Regions from separate parts of the Holzapfeliella saturejae genome, predicted to be linked through region 3. Evidence: riboswitches for the same ligand, from Rfam matches in the RefSeq annotation. Region 3 holds a riboswitch; each other region holds the start of a gene.
The links. A riboswitch is a leader RNA that binds a small molecule or an ion and turns the genes downstream of it on or off. The one in region 3 is predicted to bind lysine.
Positions count from the first base shown of each region.

Region 1: another riboswitch for lysine. It lies ahead of lysA (diaminopimelate decarboxylase); the one in region 3 lies ahead of R4Y45_RS01570 (ABC transporter permease subunit).
Region 2: another riboswitch for lysine. It lies ahead of R4Y45_RS05085 (aminotransferase class I/II-fold pyridoxal phosphate-dependent enzyme); the one in region 3 lies ahead of R4Y45_RS01570 (ABC transporter permease subunit).

Region 1 is NZ_JAWMWG010000001.1:696,499-698,775, forward strand. Features, by position in the region: gene R4Y45_RS03400 (aspartate kinase) at 1-481, opposite strand, end outside; lysine riboswitch at 685-860, shown strand; gene lysA (diaminopimelate decarboxylase) at 959-2,263, shown strand.
Region 2 is NZ_JAWMWG010000001.1:1,023,674-1,025,950, reverse strand. Features, by position in the region: gene R4Y45_RS05090 (YeiH family protein) at 1-581, shown strand, start outside; lysine riboswitch at 658-837, shown strand; gene R4Y45_RS05085 (aminotransferase class I/II-fold pyridoxal phosphate-dependent enzyme) at 952-2,139, shown strand; gene ppcA (phosphoenolpyruvate carboxylase) at 2,200-2,277, shown strand, end outside.
Region 3 is NZ_JAWMWG010000001.1:335,617-337,893, forward strand. Features, by position in the region: gene R4Y45_RS01570 (ABC transporter permease subunit) at 1-1,361, opposite strand, end outside; lysine riboswitch at 1,458-1,632, opposite strand; gene R4Y45_RS01575 (NAD(P)H-dependent oxidoreductase) at 1,702-2,277, shown strand, end outside.

The DNA.
Region 1 (2,277 bases), 360 kb from region 3:
CTAAAACTTGAGCATTATTGGCCGAATCACTTACATAAAATCCAAATTTTTCTGGATCCAAAAATCTGGCACTAATCCCTAAATGATTTAAAATAAGCGTCATTAATTTAGCGTTTAGTCTTTCACCATGAGCTTTAAAACAAGCCATTAGATAGTCATTGTTTTTGAATTTTTCATGTTGAAGGTTTTCGATTTTTTCTTTAATGGTTTGCAATTTACCTTCTTCTAAACCAAAATGGTTTGCGATTTCAAGATAACGGTTAAATAGTTGCTCTGTCACTGGTTTTGTCGGCTTGTTTTCAATTGTTAGAGTCGCATAGTTGATGAGTAAATCAGTTACTTTGGTATCGTTTTTATCTCTTTTTCCCGGAGCTGAAGTAACAACAACTTTTCGATTTGGATCTTGTCTTAAAATGTTAATTACTTTTTCAAATTGTTGGCCTGAAGCAAGTGAACTTCCACCAAATTTAACAACTTTCATAAAATTCATTCCCCTTTAAATTTGTTTTCAAATGATAAGTAAATTAAATTTAACATGCTTATTTTAAAATTCAATACCCAAAACCGATTGATAAGTGTCGTTTTAGTGGTCAATATATGGAAATAAATAAAAATAAAAAACTTTTGAAAAAATAATTAGACTAAGGGTTTGACTTTTGTCAGACTTTATTATAATATTTTAATCACATCGAAGAGGTCGCAACTGACATCAATAAAAATAACTAGTCTGCTGTTAAGACCATGACGTTATTTTGAAAGGGGAAGTTGCCGAAGTTGGCACTTAAACAGCTAAGTGTTGGCTGGGACATGATTGAATAAGTCATGGACTGTCGCAGTAATTGCGGAGAGCTATCGACAAACGAACAATCATGATGAATGTGAAACTTTCAAAGGGTTCTTTTGTTACTTAGATAGCAAAAAAACCCTTTTTTATATAGTCTTTGGAGGAATTTTCGTTATGGAACATAATTTTAATTTAGTGACTAATGATCGATATCATTTAGAAATTGGCGGATTAGATACTGTTGAATTAGTGCAGAAATATCAAACACCCTTAGTTGTTTACGATGTTTCTAAAATTAAACAGCAGATTTCCGGATTCAAAACCGTTTTTGAACAAAATGATGTTGATTATGAAATCAGTTATGCTAGTAAAGCTTTTTCTTGTTTAGGGTTATATCAGTTAATGCAAAAAGAGAATTTGCATCTTGATGTAGTCTCAGGTGGCGAACTCTTTACAGCACAACAAGCGGGATTTGATTTATCAAAAGTGAGTTTTCATGGTAATAATAAATCTTTAGCTGAAATTGAAATGGCTGTTGAAGCTGGTGTTGGTGTTATTGTTTTAGATAATTTTGATGAAATTGATTTACTAGCAAATTATCTAGCTGATACACATCAACAAGTTAATGTGATGATGAGAATTACACCTGGAATATCAGCACATACGCATGATTACATTCAAACAGGTCAAGAAGATAGTAAATTTGGATTTGATTTAAATTCTGGTCAAGCAGAAAAAGCATTAAAAATTGTTTTAGCTAATCCAAATTTAATAATGAAAGGCTTCCATTCACATATTGGATCACAAATATTTGAAGTTAACGGGTTTGAAATGGCTGCTGAAAAATTGGTTGATTTAGCTCATGATTGGCACCAAAAATATGACTATCAACCCGAAGTTATCAATGTTGGTGGTGGATTTGGAATTGCTTACACCAATGAAGATAAACCACTGGCTCCCGAAGTTTTTGTGGATGCTATTATTAAAAAAATAAAAGAAAAGACTACCGAATATGGATTGCAGATGCCTGCTATTTGGATTGAACCTGGTCGTTCAATTGTCGGACCTGCGGGATACAACCTCTATACAGTCGGTTCAAGAAAAGAAGTACCAGGAAAAAATGCCTATGTCAGTGTTGACGGCGGGATGGGAGATAATATTAGACCTGCTCTTTATCAAGCAGAATATGAAGCGGTTGTTGCTAACAAAATGAATCAAGAACCCGTTGAAACAGTTCGTATCGCTGGTAAATACTGCGAGTCAGGTGATATTTTGATTCAACAAGCAGCTCTCCCTAAAACACAATCTGGCGATATTATAGCGATGCTTAATACCGGAGCTTATGGTTATTCAATGGCATCAAATTATAATCGTAATTTAAAACCAGCTGTTGTTTTTGTTGAAAATGGACAAGATAAACTGGCTATCAAAAGACAAACTTATCAAGATTTAATCGAATTAGAAAGTCAATTATATTAAAAGTGTAAAAAAGG
Region 2 (2,277 bases), 690 kb from region 3:
TTAAAGCCAATGATGACGAAAGACGAACTGCTGTAGCAATGGTTAGTTTAGTAGGGATTGTTTTATTAATTGTTTTGCCAATTATTGGGCCTGTTGTACTGGGTAAACAAGATTTACTTTTAGGTGCATTGATTGGTGGAACTGTCCAATCAGTTGGTCAAGTTGTTGGGACTGCTTCTTTAATTAATCAAGATGTGACAACATATGCGACGTTATTCAAAATGTTGCGAGTAATCTTATTATCAGTAGTCGTTATTAGTTTTGCAAAGATGGCTCAGGGAAAGAGCCAAAAAGTTTCGCAAACTAAAAAGTCAATTAAACACTATATCAAAGTACCTTGGTTTATTTTGGTTTTTATCATCTTTATTCTAATGAATAGTTATGTTAATTTACCTACTCAATTGACGCATGTTGCAAAAGAATTAACTAGCTTTTTTGGTATCATTAACCTTGCAGGGATTGGCTTAAACTTAAAATTGAAAACAATTAAGGATTCTGGTAGTCGATTCCTAGGTTATGGTTTATTAATTAGTTTAGTGCAAGTTTTCGGTGCGGTTGTTTTAATCAAACTATTGTTTTAGTTACTTATCATTAGTAAACGATTAGACAAAAATGAAATGTAAGGTTGAATTACACGAAAAAATAACTTATAGTTAATTTAGTAGAAGAGGTCGCAATTGACAATAGCTCGTTAACTCGCTATCACAATAGTATTAGTTAATTGAGTGAGGGGATATTGCCGAAACATCAAAGAATTGTGATGATTTGATGTTGGGGTATGGTTGAATAAATCATAAACTGTCATAAGATTAAAACTTATGGAGTGCTATCGACAAATTGACATCTAAAGTATTTAGATTCTTTTGTCTGCCCAGACAAAAGAATCTTTTTTTGTCTAATATTTTAATAGCTACTCTTCTGAATAATAATTTAGGGAAATAGGAGACTGTCATGCCAGATTTATCATCAAAATTAAGTACAACGTACAATGAAAAACTAGACTTAGTTAATCCGTCAGGAATTAGAAGTTTTGATCAAAAAATTTCAGCTATCGAAGATATTGTGAAATTAACAATTGGAGAACCTGATTTAGATACACCTGAACACATCAAAAATGCTGCAGTACAAAGTATTCAAAATAATGATTCTCATTACTCAGCTCAAACAGGTAAATTGGAGCTAAGAAAAGCAGTTTCTGATTATTTAAAACGTCAACAAGATTTAAATTATAATCCAGAAGATGAAATTATTGTCACAATTGGGGCAACAGAAGCTATTTATGCTACTTTTGAAACGATGCTAAATCCAGGTGATAAAGTCATCGTGCCAACGCCAACATTTGCACTTTATTTTCCAATTATTGAACTACTAGGGGCACATCCTATTATGGTTGATACCTCACAAACAGGCTTTCAACTAACTCCAGAAAAACTAGAAGAAGTCATTAAAGAAGAAGGATCAGCGGTTAAAGCAGTTTTACTTAACTATCCAAGCAATCCAACAGGGGTTGAATGCGATAAAAAAACTGTTAAAGCTTTAGCTGATGTTATTGAGCAACATGATATTTTCGTTGTAACAGATGAAATATATTGTGAATTAACTTATGGTGTCGAACATTTTTCAATCGCTAAGTTATTGCCTGAACAATCAATTTATATTAATGGTCTGTCTAAATCTCATGCTATGACAGGATATCGCATTGGTTACGTTTGTGGGCCAAAAGAATTCATGTCAAAAGTTACTAAGGTGCATGCTTTTATGGTAACTTCACCTTCTAATCCTGCACAAGTTGCCGCAACAGAAGCCTTGAATAATGGGGATGCCGATGCTCTTGCTATGCGTGATATTTATAAAAAACGTCGTGATCTCATTGTTGATGAACTAACAGATATGAACTTTGAAATGGCTAAGCCTCATGGTGCATTTTATTTATTTGCTAAAATTCCAGAATACTGCACACAAGATTCTTATGAATTTGCACTAGCCTTAGCTGAAAAAGCCAAAGTTGGTGTTATTCCAGGAAGTGCTTTTGGAAAAGGTGGACAAGGTTATATTCGTTTTTCATACGCAGCTTCTGAAGCAGATATTCAACTAGCCATGGACCGTATTCGTGATTATTTACAAACTATTCATAACTAATTAACTAGCTATTAAATACAGGAGGACAATTAATTGACAGACAGAATGATACCTAACGTAATGGGGACACAACATCCAGATAACGCTAACATTCCGTTTTTTAAAAAACATCACAGCCCATTTGTTTCAGCTTTTGAA
Region 3 (2,277 bases):
GTATCTTTAATGTTAACGATAAATTCGTTAGCTACAGAAGGTAAACTGTTACGAACAGCTTGAGGAAGAATGATTTTTCTCATACGTTGGAAGTGGTTCATTCCTAAAGCACTCGCAGCTTCAAATTGCCCTTCATCAGTTGAAATAATCCCACTACGGATAATTTCAGAAAGGTAAGCCCCTGTGTTGATTGAAACAACAACTAAAGCGGCAACTGTACGATCTAAATTAAGTCCAAACATTTGGGCAGCACCATAGTAGAATACCGCTGCTTGTACAATCATCGGAGTTCCACGGAAGACCTCAATATAAACTGAAGCTAAGAAGTTGGCAACACGAGTTAACCAGCGTTTACCACGTGTTTTAGCAAGTGGAATTGTTCTAACAATTCCCACTAAAAGACCGATAAAGAATCCAACAATAGTCCCAATTAGTGAAATAAAAACAGTCATACCGGTTCCGCGAAGTAACATTGAACCATATTGTTGCCAAATATTGATAAACCAGTTACCTTCAGTTGCAGGTTTTGGTTGATTATGAACGGCATCTGTCATCATTTGATCACGTTCGTTTTCAGGAACTGTTGCTAGAATTTCGTTAACTTTTTCAAGATTTGGATCACCTTTGCGTAATCCAATAGCACTTTGTGTTTCTGAGGTGTCTAAATGAAATCCTTGTCCATTTTTAAACTCAATCATTTTAAGGTTAGGGTTAGCACCTGAAACGCTAATACCTTCAGGCTTCTCAGAAACATAGCCGTCGATAGTTTTTGATTCAAGTGATACACGCATTGCTGAGAAGTCTTTCATAGCTGGCTCTTTAATCGCACCTTGAATTTGGTTAATCGCATCATAATGAAAAGTACCTAATTGTCCTGTTATTTTAGCACCATTGAAGTCAGCTAAACTAGTTGCATTAGCATATTTTCCCTTGCTATTGACGACCATTATAATATTTGAAGTATAGTAAGCATTTGTAAAGTCGATAGCTTGGCGACGTTCAGGTGTTGGTGACATACCCGCAATAATCATATCTATTTTGCCAGAAGTTAGAGAAGGAAGTAGCCCATCCCATTGGGTTTTAGCAACTACAACATTTTTTTTGCCAAGTCCAGCGGCAATTTTTTTAGCCATTTGAACGTCATATCCATTTGCATAAAGTGATTCTCCGTCAATTTTGACAGCCCCATTAGAATCATCTTGTTGTGTCCAGTTGTAAGGAGGGTAGTTAGCCTCCATTCCGACACGTAAGGTATCACTTTCTTCAGCGTGCACTTGGTTGCTGGAAAAACCGGCTAGTCCAAGAAGCATGATAATAGCGGAAAAGAAAGTTAACAGCGGGTTAGCTTTCAGATTTTTCATAAAATTACTCCTTCATTTTTTGAATTTACACAATAAAAAAAACCTTTAAATAATAAAGGCTTTGAGGCATTATGAAATAAATTATTGGTGATTAAATAACATAATAGCACTCCTCAGATAAACTGAGACAGTCCTAGCCGTCTGTCGACTAGGCCCAGAAGACTAGCAGTGTAGTCTGCTAATGTTCTTCGGCGAAAATCCTGCTACAATTGGTCAATGTGAGCTACCCACTCGCAATTATTTAGTGATTACCGCAACCTCTATTGCATTTCTTATTAGATTTACTTATATATGATACCCTTAGAATAGATTATTGTCAACGAAAACCAGGAGGAACACCATGAAAGTCCAAATTTTTGTTTCACACCCCGATGTTAATAATTCTGTGACACAACAGTTTTTCAAATCAACACTCGCTTTAGCAGAGGCAGATGTTGAGATAACGGTTCTCGATGAAGAACTTCATTCAAGTCAGCAATTTAATGTTGCTGACCACCAAGAAAAAATTTTAGCTGCTGATCATGTCATTTTGCAATTTCCATTATATTGGTATTTGTCACCTTACTCACTTAAAAAGTGGCAAGATGATGTTTTCACTAATCGATTTATCAATGAGCTGAAAAAAGTCAATCGATTGAAATCAAAAAGCTTATCTCTAGTGATTAATACAGGACAACCTCAAAAGGATTTTCAGCCCGGAAAAAAATCACAATTTAGTTTAAATGAAATTTTAAGACCTTATCAGGTTTTCGCAAATGAATTAGGATTTGATTACTTAACACCGTTTATTGTGTATCAATTTGCTTATTTAAATGAGCAAGAGCAATACCATTTATTGGTTGATTATTTGATTCACGTAGAATTAATTAATCCAAGTTTTGTTGATAAAGGTCAGTATTTGTTAAATAAAGTCAAA